One region of the Sinorhizobium sp. Y406 genome, then DNA from elsewhere that is predicted to be linked to it. Evidence: riboswitches for the same ligand, from Rfam matches in the RefSeq annotation. Region 1 holds a riboswitch; the other holds the start of a gene.
The links. A riboswitch is a leader RNA that binds a small molecule or an ion and turns the genes downstream of it on or off. The one in region 1 is predicted to bind FMN.

Region 1 (7,636 bases):
ACACGGCCGTCACGCTGCCATAGCGTTTGGCGACCGAACGGAATTCAATATCGTTCGTCGAAGCGGATCCCACGTCTGTTCCCTGCGGTTGTTATCGGAGATCGTTCACGGTTCTGGCGCCGCCTCGTCCCCCCGTCATTGATAAGCAGCCTAGTCAGATGAGGGCGTGCAGGTATATACCCCAAGAGAGGTATTTAAGCGCTAATTGGCCTGTGGCAGGAGTATATCCGCGGACGCGCTGCAGGGCGGGAACGGGCCGGGAGGGCGATTTGGGCATCGACTTCGAGGGACTTTTTCGGGTCACAGCGTCTTTGGTGGACGGCGCCTCGATGGAGGACGAGGCTCTCGGAAACACGTTCCGACGGCTGATGCTGAGCCTGATGAGTTTCGACTATGTCGTCGTCTTCGCATATCGGGGAAAAGAACGGCCGCTCGATCTCTTCAGCACGTTCAACGCGAAGGAGCATGTGCTCTTCGTGAGCCTGTACCAGGCCGGCCCCTATCTGCTCGATCCTTTCTATCATGCCGCCTGCGCGCCGAAGCCGGGGGTCTGGCGGATGCGGGAACTCGCCCCCGATCGCTTCTTCTCCAGCGAATATTACCGCACCTACTATGTGCAGACCGGTCTTGCGGAGGAGGTAGGCTTCTTTGTTCCAGTGAGCGGGCAGGTGACCGTCGTCCTATCGCTGATGCGGCGGGAAGCGACCGGCAGCTTCAGCGCGGCGGAATTCGCGCTGCTCAAGAAGGTCGAACCGCTCGTCGCAGCGCTGGTACGGCACCATTGGGCCGATCTCGACCGCCGCTTCGACGCGGCGCTCGCAAAAACCGGTCGGAACCGCCGCAAGGCGACGCATCCGCCCGCTGATGGTGTCTGGCGACATCTCAACCTCACGGAGCGGGAGACTTCGATCATCGAACTCGTGCTGCAGGGGCATTCATCGGAGTCGATCGGATTGAAGCTCGGCATTTCGACCGGGACCGTGAAAGTCCATCGTCGCAACGTCTACCGCAAGCTCGGCATCTCCTCGCAGACGCAACTCCTGTCGCTCTACATCAATAGTCTCGGACATTGAGAGCAATGATTCCTCATGGGTTCAGAAAGAAGGATGGCGCGCCCCTGCTGCGCCCTCCTTCCGAATTGAACGAGACCGTCAGGCGTTGATGAGCGCAAGCTTGGCACGGGCGTCGAGGATTTGCGCGCAGGCGTTCGCCGCTTCCTCGCCCTTGATAACGAAATGGTCGCGGAAGAAGGCGATCAGCGACTCGCATTCCTGAAAGTTGTGCGGCGTAAGCACGGCCGAGAGGACCGGCACGTTCGTGTCGAGTTGGACGCGCATCATGCCGTCGAGCACCGTGCCGGCGACGAAGTCGTGGCGATAGATGCCGCCGTCGACGATGAAGGCGGTGCCGAGGATCGCCGAGTAGCGTCCGGACTTCGCGAGCATCTGTGCGTGCAGCGGGATTTCCAGCGCCCCGGGAACGTCGAAGATCTCGACATCGGCCGCATTGCCGCCGAGCGACGTCCACTGCGCGATGAAGCCATCGACGCACTGATCGACGATATCGGCGTGCCAGCGGGCACGGACGATGGCAATCCTGATCGAGGGGTGGGAAAGAACGGTCATGATCTCAAGCCTTTCAGGGTTGGCATATTTCCAATGATCCCGTCGGGCGAACAGGCATGCGCAACGACCCTTCTGCGTGTTTCGCGCATCTGACAAGATGCGCGGCGCTGTCGGAGGGACGTCACCCCTGCTTGCTCTCTTCCATCCGGACTATAACCGTCGGCTCCGGAGTTCAACCGGATCTGCTGACCTTCAAGCAGGCTGCTCGAAGCGCTCGCGGGCTTCGACCGAAGAGCCTTCGGCTCGCCGGTCGTTACCGCCGGTGGGGAATTTCGCCCCGCCCTGAGAACGCTCGCGACTATAGAGACGGCTCGGCGCCGGTCAAATGCGGTGAACGACGAAAAAGCGAGAAATCACGACAGATTTTTTCGGGGCACCCGGCCGCAGGAGAGGTCGCGGCCGGGAGGCAGGGCCTATTCGCGGATCACCAGCAGGTCCTTGGCGGCGAAACGCAGTTTGACGCTCTCGCCGTAAGACGGCGGCACGACGCCGGGATTGTTAAACATGTCGAAAGAGATCAGGTCATTGCCCACGCGCAGCCTGGTGCGGATGACCGAGCCGAGGAAGTTCGTCGCTTCGACCTCGCCGACAAGCGATGTATCGCCGCTGGCGCTCTCGGCTATGGAGCCTGCCTCCGGCCGCAAGGCCAGCGAGATCGTGTCGCCACCCTTCAGGTTGGCAATTGGCTCCGCCAGAGTAACCGGTTGGTCGCCCACCATGACGGCACCGGTGGCCGGGTCGGCCACCTTGGCCTCGATGATGTTGAGCGTGCCGACGAAGGAGGCGACGAATCGGGTCGCCGGCGTGTTGTAGATCTCGAAAGGCGTGCCGATCTGGTCGGCGCGCCCGGCATTCATGACGACGATGCGATCGGAGATCGACAGCGCCTCCTCCTGGTCATGCGTGACGAACACGGTGGTAATGCCGAGCTGCTGCTGGATCTGCCGGATTTCTTCGCGTAGCGAGACGCGGATCTTCGCATCGAGCGCCGAGAGAGGTTCGTCGAGCAGCAGCACCTGCGGCTTCACCGCAAGGGCGCGGGCCAGCGCCACACGCTGCTGCTGACCGCCGGACATCTGATAGGGGAAACGGTCCGCCAGGTGGTCGAGCTTGATGAGCCCGAGCATCTGCTTCACCCGAGTATCGATTTCCGACCTGGAAGCGCCGGCCACCTTGAGGCCGAAGGCGACATTGTCGTGCACGTTCATGTTGGGGAACAGCGCATAGGCCTGGAACACCATGCCGATATTGCGCTGGTTGGGCTTGAGCGAACCCTGGTCCTTGCCGTCTATCGTGATCGTCCCGTCGGAGGGCGTCTCGAAGCCGGCGATCATCCGGAGGATGGTCGTCTTGCCGCAGCCGGAAGGCCCGAGAAAAGAAACGAATTCGCCTTTCTCGATGCCCATGTTGAAATCGTGCACGACCTGGACCGGGCCGAAGGATTTCTTGATGTTGGTCAGTGACAGGAAACTCATGCGAACGGTCCTCAGGCCTTGGGAGGCGCGCTTTTCTGGAAGCGCGAGACGAGCTGGATGAGGCCGAGGCAGCCCCAGGTGATTCCGAATGCGATGACGGCGAGCGCCGCCGGTTCATAGGCGCGGTTGGCGCCGAGAAGCTGCATATAGGGGCCGAAAGCCGGCCTGTTCAGCAGCGCTGCCATGGTGAACTCGCCGATGACGATGGCGAAGGTGAGGAAGGCGCCGGAGAGCACGGCGACAAGCACGTTGGGCAGTATGATCCGCGCCAGGATCGTGGTCCAACCGGCGCCCAGACTCTGGGCGGCTTCGGTAAGCGTGGCCACGTCGATTGTCCTGAGGCCGGTGTCCACCGCACGGTACATGTATGGCAGCGCCAGCGTGGCATAGCCGAACATTAGCAGTATGTTGGTGCCGAAAGCGGAGCCTGTCAGGGGCAGCCAGCTCGATGTGTTGTAGAGCCGGATATAGCCGAAGACGATGACGATTGCCGGAATGACCAATGGCAGCAACGTCACGAATTCGACATAGGGACGCAGGCCCGGCAGCTTGAGGCGGATCCAGTAGGCCGTCGGCACGACGAGCAGCACACCGAAGACGATGGTGAAGAGCGCCTGCGTCACGGAGTAGGTGAAGGTCTCCTGGAAGCGCGGATCGCCGAACACTCTCGCATAGGCCTCGAAGGAATATTCTCCGCGCCGCATCTTCAGCGAGAAGTTGGTCATCCCCACGAGCGGAAGCGTGAAGTAGAGGATGCCGAAAAAGAGGGCGCCCCAGGCCCAGATCTTCTTCATTTCAGCCACCTCTCGCTGCGGGCGCGAAGCCAGATGTAGATTGCGTTGGCGACACCCGTAACCACGATCATGCCGAAGGCAAGCGCGTAGCCGAGGTGCGGATTGCCGAGCACGTCGCCGCGGATCTGGGCGAAGAGCAGGATGGGCACGATCGAGAGCGACGAGCCGGTTAATGCAATGGCGGTTGCGACGGCGCCGAAGGCATTGGCGAAGAGAAGCGCCAGGGTGCCAAGGATAGAGGGGAGCAGGATCGGAAAGGCGACCATCCGCCAGTATTGAAACCCGGTGGCGCCGAGGATCGATGCCGCTTCGCGCCACTCGCGCTTCAGTCCGTCGAGTGCGGGCGTGATGATGAGGATCATCAGCGGGATCTGGAAGAAGAGATATGTAATGGTCAGGCCCCAGAAGGACAGAATGTTGAAGCCGAGCGCCCGCAGATCCACGCCAAGCTCCGAGCGCAGGAAAACGTTGACGATGCCGACCGGCCCGAGCGTTGCGAGAAAGGCGAAGGCCAGCGGTACGCCCGCAAAGTTGGACGCGACGCCGGAAAAAGTCAGTAGCGGCCCGCGGATACCTCTCGGCAATCCGCCGAACACGACGGCTGCGGAGATGGCAAAGCCGGCCAGGCAACCGAGGAGCGCCGAAGCGACGCTGATTTTAATGGAGATCCAATAGGCTGCGAGGATCGAAGGGGTGAAAAGACCTTGGATATTATCGAGCGTGAAGCTGCCGTCCGGTGTCTGAAAGGCGCCGACCACGATCTTCATCGTCGGAAGAATGAGAAAAAGCGTCACAAAAGCGGCAAAGGGCAGGATGCCCAGCCAGTGAAGCGGAAGACGACGCGCCGGCGACCTGGCGCTGATGTGAGCAGTTGACATTCCTTGCGCCCTACGGGGCCGCGTCGCAGACGCGGCCGTTCCTCTAAAGTTCCGATGATTGTCGCATCCGTCCCGGACGGGAAACCGGCCGGGACGGAATGATTGCGGAAACGCTTACTGGACGTTTGCGCCGACGACGGAATCCCAGCCGCCGGTCACGGCAGCCTTGTTCGCGTCGACCTCTTCCAACGTCGGGAAGTAAGCCTTTTCATACGCATCCGCCGGCGGGAGGGCGTCGATCAGTTCCTTCGGAACCTTTCCGTCCTTGACCATCGCGTTGAAGCGTGCCGGGTGGCAGAAGCCCTTCAGCCAGCCGAGCTGACCTTCGTCGGAATAGAGGTGCTCCATCCACAGCTTGGCGGCATTCGGATGCGGTGCATAGGCCGAGATGCCTTGAACGTAGACGCCGGCGAGAACGCCGCTTTCCGGAACGACGACTTCGGTCGGCGGGTTGCCCTCCAGCGTCTTGGCCCAACCGAGCGCGTTGTAGTCCCACGCAACGATGATCGGGGTCGAGCCCTGGGCAAGCGTGCCCGACTTGCCGATGACCGGGACGAAATTGCCGGCCTTGTTCAACTCGGCGAAAAAGTCGAGACCGGCTTCGCCGGCTTCCTTCCCGGCCTTGGCGCCCTTGGCGAGGCCTGCGGCGAGTACGCCGAGGATCGCCTGGTTCGAAGCGCGCGGATCGCCGGCGAGGGCGACCTGGCCGGAATATTCCGGCTTCAGCAGATCGGCCCAGTCCTTCGGCGAATTGGTAACGAGGTCCTTGTTGATGAGGAAGGACATCACGCCGTAATAGTCGCCGTACCAGTAGCCCTCGGCATCCTTGACGGAGTCCGGAATCTCGTCCCAGGTGGAGACCTTGTAGGGCTGCAGCAGGCCTTCGGCCTTCATTTGCGGACCGAAAGCGAGGCCGACGTCGACAACGTCGGGCGCCTGCGGGCCCTTGTTGTCCTTGTTGGCCTTGACGGCTTCGACTTCGTCGGCCGAGCCGGCATCCGGGTTCAGTTCGTTGACCTGGATTTCCGGATACTTGGCCTTGAAGGAGGCAATGACGTCGCCATAGCCGCACCAGTCGTGGGGCAGAGCGATGGTGGTGAGCATGCCTTCCTTCTTGGCTTCGGCGATGAGCTCCTCGCTGGGCTCGGCGGCGGCGATGGCCGTCGTCGCCAGAAGCACGGCGGTCGAAAGCGAGAGCAAGCGTTGAGTCTTTGAAATCACTGGCGTTCTCCTTATTGGGTTTCCATTAGTTTCGGCGATGCTGATAAAGCGCTGCGATGAAACTTATGTGACAGTCGTCGCCCCGCTTACAACCAAGATGCGGTGGCTCGAAAGCCGGTTCTTCGAGGGTCGAGGTGTTGCGCTCGCCACATGCTTCATCATTTGACCTCGGATAATGCCGGGCACCTCCTAGACCGGCTTGCGGAAAATGCGGGTCGAGTCGAACAGGCCCTCGAGGGTCTTCATCCGGTCGCGGGTTTCCTCCCAATTTGAACTCTGCACGGCCTCGATCAGCGCCTCGACGAGGAACAGGAGAAGGACCGAGCTGTCCCAGGCCGAGGGTACCTCGATCCGCGCGCGGAAAACCTTGGACGCGGACTTGGCCACAGGCGAGCCCCACTGGTCGGTGAAGAGCACGATTTCGACGCGCCGTTCGCGGGCAAAGCGGGCGAGCGTCTCCATTTCCTGCTCATAGCGGCGGATATCGAAAAGGATCAGGACATCGCCCTGCTGCATGTCCAGCACATAGTGGGGCCAGGAACTCGGGTTGTGGGCGATCTGCGTGACGCCGGTGCGTATGACCTGAAGATGGGTGAAGAGATAGTCGGCCATCGAGCGGGTGATGCGCCCGCCGACGAGATAGACATGGCGCTTGCGATCGGCGACGAGTGCCGCGGCGTCGTCGAATTCGGCGGGTTCGATCTGCGAAAGCGTCTGGCGCATATTGCCCATGACCGCGTCGGCGAAACGGTTGAGGATATGCGTCCCCGGTGCGCTCGCCGCCCAGCGATCGTGCTTGGCGATCGGATTGGAGATCGTCGCCTCCAGTTCCTGGTGCAGTCTCGCCTGGAAATCGGGAAAACCGCGGAAGCCGAGCTTCTGCACCATGCGGACAACTGTCGGCGAAGAGACCCCCGCGTTCTCGGCGACCGTGGTGATCGAGCCGAGTCCGGACACGGGATAGTTGTCTAGAAGTGTCTCCGCCAAGCGCTTCTCGGCGCGCGTCAGCGCCGTGAAATGTGCGTTGATCACATCCGACACCGTCATGGATGCCGCAGTATCGTTCAATGCCGTGCCCCTCAGCCGGTCTCTGCCAGCTTGAGGTGAATTTAACATCGCCGTCGCGACAGGAGTCAATCGGATTTTTGAAGAGATTGTTTCAGATTCTGGTTGACAGTCGTTTTTCTGTGAAGAATTCTTTTCACGATTATCGTCGGCTGGGCTGTTTGATGGGGGCGCCGGTTGTGACAAGGCTTTTGACTGACGCCGAAGGCAATCCGGTCACCGTCACGAATGCGGAGGCAAAGGGAGAATTCGTCTTCCTGTGCGAGCACGCGTCGCGCCGCCTGCCGCAGCGACTGGGGACGCTCGGGCTCTCCGAGGACGTTCTCAAGAGCCATATCGCCTGGGATCCGGGCGCGCTTGCGGTTGCCGATCTGCTCGCCGCAAAACTTGACGGCGCGCTGATCCATCAGCGGTTCTCCCGTCTTGCCTATGACTGCAACCGGCCGCCGGAATCGGAGGCCGCAATGCCAGTCGCCAGCGAGATCTACGAGGTGCCGGGCAACAGGACGATGTCCGAGGCCGAGCGCCGGGCGCGGGTCGACGAGCTCTACCGGCCCTTTCACGATGCCGTGTCGCGC
Region 2 (7,636 bases), on a different replicon from region 1:
ATTAATATTGATGTAGTCTATTCGCATAGGTTATAGGGCATTCTCATGAATCTGCGCCAGATCGAAGTCTTCCATGCGGTGATGACCAACGGCACCGCATCGCGTGCCGCTGAGGTCCTCAGGATCTCGCAACCGGCCGTCAGCAAGGCCATTCAGGAACTGGAACGCACCACCGGGCTTGCACTCTTCCATCGAACTAATGGGCGGCTGATAGCGACCTCGGAGGCCCAACTGTTCTTTCGCGAAGTCGAGCAATCCTTCACGGGGCTCATCCATCTGCGTAGCGCAGCGGCCCGGATTCGCGATTTTGGCTCTGGCGAAATCCGAATTGCCAGTCTTTCGGCGCTTAGCACCAATATAGTTCCCAAGGCGCTGTTTAATTTTCAGCAACGCCATCCTGAGGTGGCAATTACGTTCCAGGCCAGAATGTCCTCGGTTGTGAAGGATCTGGTCGCTTCCGGTCAGTTCGACGTCGGTTTGGCAGCGGACGAGATCGATCTGGCCGGCGTCGATGCGCGGCCTTTTGCGAACTACCGCACGGCGATTGCGCTTCCGGCCAACCACCATCTGACGAAACGCTCCGTCATACTTGCGGCGGACCTGCACGGCGAACCTTTCATCGCGCTCGCCCCCGAGGACACGACGCGTCGGCAGGTCGACGCGATATTCGATGAACGAGCCGTGAAGCCTAAGATCGTTCTTGAGACGCCCTACTCGACGACCATTTGCGCAATGGTCAACGCAGGACTCGGCTGCGGCGTTGTGAACCCGCTGACGGCGGAACCTTATCTGGGAAAAAATCTCGTCGTCCGGCCCTTCGAACCCGCCATATATTTTCGAACTCTCCTGCTTCTGCCCCCCAACCGCCAACCCTCGAGAATTGTCAGAGACCTCATAAGTGAACTGAAGAAGCATGCCAGCGGAGAAGGCTATTCGTCGTAGCCGACCAGCATGGGCGGGCACGACGGCTGGGTGGTGAAAGCGCGCATCATTGTCTCGCGCCCCGGAGCCGATAGTTGCTGAAGGTGCGCCAGTGCCAGCTTTCGCGCAGGGCATTGAGTTACGTCATCGTGGCAACGCATAGGTCTGTGGCGACTTCCGATATGCCTCTTCGCAACCCGGCGAACAGAACCATGGCCCCCGCGGCGGCGCCCGTCGATAGGACGCATACGGTGCATGCATCTTACACACCGGATCGATCCAGGCCGGATCAACCGACGGGGCAAGCTCTATCTCATAAAGGGGGATTTCGCCGGCTACCGATCGAACCGCCACCGCCCCCAGATCTCGCACCAGAATGCCGCGGGCGGCGGCCGCCTCAGCAATGGGTCTAGTGGCAAGCAATTGACCGGGGGATGCGAGCGCCGCGACGCGCGCTGCGATGTTGACGGTCGATCCAAAGAGATCGTCTGCTCTTCGGAAACCGGGCCGTGATTCAGCCCCGCCCGAGTGAGCGGCAGACGCGGTTCTTTCCGGCATGCCTGTAACAGCCTTCCAAGTGTCTGGATCGCTGTTTCCGGATCACGAAACGAGAGCATTGCCTCATCACCAATCCATTTGATAGGAGGCTCATAGCCGCGAAGAGCCTCGCGGACCATGCTCTCGAAAATCTCCAGCACTGCGATCGCGGAAGCGTCTCCGTGGACGTCCGCAATAGCACTGAATCCGGCAAGATCTATGAATGCAACGGTAGCCGATGCGTCTGCGGAACTCTGCGTCTGATTCATTTCGTTGTTCATCGCCATGTATTGTAGCGCTATCGCAAAGTTTCGCGAATCTCAAACGTGGAACCGGCGTCGGAGGGATGGCATTGTTAAGAGGCTGTAGCGAATCCATCGCCTTGAGTAGGGTCGAACCGCGGCCCCCGTTGCTGCGGGGCGGCGGCGTGAGCGATCTTCGAGCAGACGCCGCCGATCCCACTTCGTCTACGCGGCTTCTGCGGCATCAGCCGACTTCCGTCCCTCGACATATGCAATCAGATCTTCAATGGTGACAAGCGGCAACCCGTGCAACTCAGCGAATGCCATCAGTTCGGGAAGCCGTGCCATCGTGCCGTCGTCGTTAGCGACCTCGCAGATTACGCCTGACGGAGCCTTGCCCGCAAGGCGCGCAAGATCGACAGCGGCCTCCGTATGGCCGGGACGGCCGCGCACGCCGCGAGGATGCGCCCGCAAGGGGAAAATGTGACCAGGACGGGCAAAATCTTCAGGCGCCGAAGCCGGATCCATGAGCGCTTTCACTGTCGCGGCCCGGTCGGCGGCGGAAATGCCGGTCGTCGTTGCCGGCAGATAATCGACCGAAACGGTGAAGGCTGTCTTGTGATATTCGGTGTTCTGCGGAACCATAAGAGGGATACCGAGCGCGTCGAGGCGCTCGCCCTCCATCGCCACGCAGATGAGGCCGCGGGCGTGTTTCATCATGAACGCGATCGCTTCGGGCGTCACCGCTTCCGAGGCGACGATGATGTCGCCCTCATTTTCGCGGCTTTCGTCGTCGACGACGACGATCATGTCACCGCGCCCCAGCGCCGCAATTGCGTCTTCAACTTTCGAGATTGCCATTTCATTGCCTTTCAAGGGTTGCCGGTATCGGCGTTAAACCGCGGCCTCTCGGCCGCTATTCATCCCTTGGGCGAACAGGCCCGTACCCGCTCCTTGAAAAAGCGGTTATGCAGGCATGTCCTCTTCCATCCGGACTTTAACCGTCGGCCCCGGCCTCTCACCGGGTCTGCTGACCTTCCACGTGCATGGAAGCGCTCGCGGGCTCCCGGATTGCTCCGGATACCGCCGGTGGGGAATTTCACCCCGCCCTGAGAACACGCGTAATTAAGAAATTTCCGCAGCAAATTGCAAGGGTCCGGATTTTTTTCGGCCCTGTAATATTTACCAGCAGCAAAAACCACCATCCACGAGGAGGTCGACGCCGGTCACGAAACTCGCCGCGTCCGACAGGAGGAAGACGGCCGGGCCGACCATCTCGTCAACGCTCGCCATGCGCTGCATCGGCGTCTGCTCCTCGAAGAGCTTGGTCTGCTGCACCATCTCCGGCCGGGTGTTCATGGGCGTTGCCGTATAGCCCGGGCTGATCGTGTTCACACGGATGCCGCGGCCGACCCATTCCATCGCCATGGACTTCGTCATGTGGATCACGCCCGCCTTGGAGGCGTTGTAATGGCATTGGTTGAGGCCGCGGTTTACGATGACACCGGACATGGAGGCGATGTTGACGATCGATCCGCGGCCGCTCTTCAGCATGGCGCGTGCTTCCGCCTGGCAGGAAAGAAAAACGCCTTTCAGATTGATGTCCATCATCGTCTGGAATTGACTTTCGTCCATTTCCTCGGCTGGATTGGCATTGGCGATGCCCGCAGCGTTGACCGCGAGGGTCAGCCGGCCCAGCTCCGCTTCTGTACGCGCCACCGCGCCGTTGAGCGCCGCGCCGCTGGTGACGTCTGCGGCGATCTGGATGCTGCGACTTCCGGTCTTTGCGATGAATTCGGCTGTCTTCGCAAGACCGTCATCGGTGCGACGGTCGAGCAACGCGACATCTGCGCCACACTGGGCGAGACCCATTGCGATGCGTTGGCCAATGCCGCTGCCCGCGCCCGTCACGAAAGCGACCTTTCCGGAAAGGTCGAACAGTTTCGGCGCGTCGAGGGTGATTTCAGACATATGGATTGTTCCTTGCTTAAATCGTTGCCAGTTCCATGACCGAGACGTCGTTGGCATCCTCGCGGTTCAGGATGCCGGCCTGCTTGCCCTGCGCCATGACCATGATACGGCTGGAGACGCCGAGCACCTCCTCGAGATCCGAGCTGACCACGATGACCGCGACGCCATCGCGCGCGAGATCGATGATGAGATCGTAAATCGACGAGCGTGCACCTACGTCGATGCCGCGCGTCGGCTCGTCCAGCACGACCACCTGCGGCTTGCGCGCCAGCCATTTGGCGAGCACTACTTTCTGCTGGTTGCCCCCGGAAAGCTCGCCCGCATTCTGCCCGCCGCGGCCCTTTACCCCGAACTTCTTGATGCAGTCGTCGGCGAACTGCTGGATGCGGCGCGACGAGATCCAGCCATTGCGGGAGATCTCGCCGAGATTGGCATAGCCGATGTTTTCTGCGATCGAATGATCGAGCACGACCCCCTGGAGCTTTCGATCTTCCGGCACGAGAACGATACCGTTGCGGATCGCATCGATCGGGGAGCGGGGCGTGACGGGCCTGCCGTGCAGCAGGACCTCGCCGCCGGAGATGGGATCGGCGCCGCTGATGGCGCGTACGAGTTCGGTTCGGCCCGCCCCCATGAGGCCGGCGATGCCGAAAACCTCGCCCTTGTGAACAGAGAAGTTGATGTCGCGGAATGCGTTGGACGGCGACGAAAGGTTACGCACCTCCAGCGTCACCTGGTCGGTCGCGGGAGGCAGGGTCGGGAACATGCGCTCCAGGGAGCGCCCGACCATGGCCTCGACGATGGTGCGTACCGGCACGTCGCCCCTCTCGAATTCCTGCACCTTCGCACCGTCGCGCATGACGACGATGCGGTCGGCGATCTGACGGATTTCCTCCAGTCGGTGCGAAATGTAGATGATGCCGACCCCTTCCGACTTAAGCCGTTCGATCTGCTGGAAGAGAAGCTGGGTCTCCTCGCCACCGAGCGCGGCGGTCGGTTCGTCGAGGATGAGGAGGCGTGCATTGAGCGTCAGAGCCTTGGCGATTTCGATGAGCTGCTGCTTGCCGGTCGAAAGTCCCTCGACGAGGCGATCGGGCGAGATGTCGAGACCCAGCCGGTGAAGGCCGCTGCGTGCCCGATCTTCCATCGCCTTACGGTCGATCCGACCCGCCTTCTTCGGGTAGCGACCGACGAACACATTCTCCGCGATGGAGAGCTTCGGAAGCAGTTTCAGCTCCTGATGGATCATGCCTACCCCCTCGTCCATCGCGGCACGGGGATCGGTGGGGACGTAGGCCCTGCCCAGCCAGGTCATTTCGCCCGCTGAGGGTTGCACGGTGCCGGAAATGATGTTCGACAGGGTCGATTTTCCGGCACCGTTCTCACCGAGCAGCGCCACGACTTCTCCCGGATAGATGTCGAGGTCGACACCGTGGAGAACCTTGATCGGACCGTAGACCTTCCGGATTCCACGGAGCGACAGGATGGGAGAGCGGGTCGTCATGGCGCTGCCTTTCGCATCAAGACCGATTACGGATGGCTCTTCACGAACTCCGGTGCGTTTTCGCAGGTCGTCAGAACAGCGTTCGGCGTCTGGCGCTCTTCGATCTTCTGGCCGGCGGCGACGGCAAGCGCGGATTCGACGGCGAGAACGCCCATCTTCTGAGTGCTCTGCGTTGCGGTCGCGATGAACGGCCCCTTGCATTTTGCGAGGTATTCGAGGGCCGAGACGTCACCGTCATAACCGCCGATAATCACCTTGTCGGAGAGATTGGCGACATCGACCGCCTTGGCCGCACCCATGGCGAGACCGTCGGCCTGACCGAAGATGATCGTGATGTCCGGATTTGCCTGCAGCATATTCTGCGCGATCGAGAAGCCCTCGTCGGCCGACCACATGTTGCTCCACTGCTGGTCGACCAGTTCGACACCCTTGTTCTCGTCGATGGCGCGCTTGCAGCCAGTGAAGCGATCGACTTCCGGCGTCGTGCCCTTCTGGCCGTGGATGATCGCCATCTTGCCCGAACCTCCGGCCTTCTCGATGATGTGCTTGCAGACGGCATAGGCGGATTCGACACTCTCGCCGGCGATGAAGGTGTCGCCCGGTGCGCCGTCCGGAACGCGGTCGACGTTGATCACCGGAATGCCGGCTTCGCGGGCAAGGCGGGTCGGCACGGCAGCGGCTGCGGCGCCAGCCGGGATATAGATGAAGGCGTCGATGTCCTGGGTCATCAGGTCCTGTACCTGGCTGACCTGCGTGTTGGTGTCGTTCTTCGCGTCGACGACGATCACATCGACGCCCTTTTCCTTGGCGTGCTTTTCGACGCCGAGTTTGATCTGGTTGAAGAAGTCGGCTTGAAGGTTCGGAACGGCAAGGCCGATCTTCTTGACCTCAGCGGCGGATGCAGGAAGCGCGAGGACCGAAGCGGCAGTTGCCGCCATCAGCAGCGTGGACAGTTTCATAGTTTCTCCTCCGAATTGGCCGGTGACGCCCTGACCTCGCAGGCGGTCACCTTCTCCTTTGCCGGCCCGCACCATTGCTGACCGTTTTCAGCACCCCGTCGCGTCTCGGAAACGGGGTGAAAGTCGTTATTTCCGCCTGCGGTAAGTTTCGGCGGTGACGGCGAGCACGATGACGGCGCCGATGATGACCTGCTGCATGAAGGGCGATACGCTGAGCAGGTTGAGACCGTTGCGTAGGACGCCGATGATCAGCACACCGATGACGGTGCCGCCAATGCCGCCGGTGCCGCCCGAAAGAGACGTGCCGCCGATAACGACCGCCGCGATGGCGTCCAGCTCATAGGAAACACCCGACGACGGCTGGACCGAGTCGAGACGAGCCGCGAGCACCATTCCGGCAAGGCCGGCAAGGAAGCTGCAGACGACATAAACGAGCACGGTCGCTCGCTGGACGTTGATGCCGGCGAGACGCGCCACTTCGGCGTTGCCGCCGATGGCATAGAGCACGCGCCCGCCGTGGCGGTAGCGCTGGTAGAGAAGGCCGACGATGAAGACCACGATCATCAAGGCAACAGTCGGCGTAAGGACGCCGCCAAAGCGCACGATGGCCATCATGTTGAACCAGGCCGGAAAACCGATGATCTGCTGGCCATCGGTGATCATGTTCGCAAGGCCGCGCGCGATCGACATCATGGCGAGCGTCGCGATGAAGGCCGGTACGTTGAAGCGCGTTATGAGAAGGCCCGCGATGAGGCCGTTGAGCGAGGCGGCAGCGAGCGCCAGGGGAATGGCGAGCCACATCGGCACGCCGGCCACGACGTTGAGGTAACCGAGCACCATCATCGCCAGCGCCATCACGGAGCCCACAGCAAGGTCGATACCGCCGATCAGGATGACGAGGGTCATGCCGACGGCCATGACGCCCAGCACCGTGATCTGGTCGAGCACGTTGAGGAAATTCCGCACCGATAAGAACTTGTCCGTCGCGAAGGTGAGGAAGAGGCACAGCACGATGAGTCCGATCAGCGGACCAGTCGCGCCCTTTAATGACGGAAGCTGCCTTACGGCAGTCCCTTGCTTCTCTTGCACTGCAGCCTGCATGCGCGTCCTCCCGCATCATCCGCCTCCTCATTCGGCGGACTTGGCATATTTATTCAATGGTGCGTGTTAATTCGTACAGGATAACTCAGGGGCCTGTCAATATCACCGACTCAGGGATATTCTGCGGGAGCGACGCGCATTTGCGCTTGACTTGCTGGACCGACGTGCAAGTATATGTGTAACTGTATATTTATTCATCACGAGGATTTCATGCAGCCGAACGATCTCGACCGTATCGCTCGACAGATCCGCCTCCGCGATCTGCAGGCGGTCTTCGAAGCCGGCGCCGGCCATATCGGCGGGGAAATGTCTGCCATCGACATTCTGACGGCGCTCTATTTCCGCGTGCTGCGCATCTGGCCCGATCAGCCGAAGCATCCGGATCGCGACCGTTTCGTGCT

Region 2: it holds a riboswitch for FMN, as region 1 does, so the genes downstream of both, ribB (3,4-dihydroxy-2-butanone-4-phosphate synthase) here and AC4P1R_RS10385 (6,7-dimethyl-8-ribityllumazine synthase) in region 1, are expected to answer to the same signal.

Annotation. Positions count from the first base shown of each region.
Region 1 is NZ_CM178974.1:2,159,633-2,167,268, reverse strand. Features, by position in the region: gene AC4P1R_RS10395 (ABC transporter ATP-binding protein) at 1-73, opposite strand, end outside; gene AC4P1R_RS10390 (helix-turn-helix transcriptional regulator) at 270-1,073, shown strand; gene AC4P1R_RS10385 (6,7-dimethyl-8-ribityllumazine synthase) at 1,152-1,625, opposite strand; FMN riboswitch at 1,755-1,919, opposite strand; gene AC4P1R_RS10380 (ABC transporter ATP-binding protein) at 2,039-3,100, opposite strand; gene AC4P1R_RS10375 (ABC transporter permease) at 3,112-3,894, opposite strand; gene AC4P1R_RS10370 (ABC transporter permease) at 3,891-4,772, opposite strand; gene AC4P1R_RS10365 (ABC transporter substrate-binding protein) at 4,887-5,993, opposite strand; gene AC4P1R_RS10360 (MurR/RpiR family transcriptional regulator) at 6,183-7,061, opposite strand; gene AC4P1R_RS10355 (N-formylglutamate amidohydrolase) at 7,238-7,636, shown strand, end outside.
Region 2 is NZ_CM178975.1:1,117,422-1,125,057, forward strand. Features, by position in the region: gene AC4P1R_RS22105 (LysR substrate-binding domain-containing protein) at 46-942, shown strand; gene ribB (3,4-dihydroxy-2-butanone-4-phosphate synthase) at 1,926-2,561, opposite strand; FMN riboswitch at 2,675-2,821, opposite strand; gene AC4P1R_RS22115 (SDR family oxidoreductase) at 2,883-3,671, opposite strand; gene AC4P1R_RS22120 (sugar ABC transporter ATP-binding protein) at 3,688-5,175, opposite strand; gene AC4P1R_RS22125 (substrate-binding domain-containing protein) at 5,202-6,134, opposite strand; gene AC4P1R_RS22130 (ABC transporter permease) at 6,261-7,235, opposite strand; gene AC4P1R_RS22135 (transketolase) at 7,446-7,636, shown strand, end outside.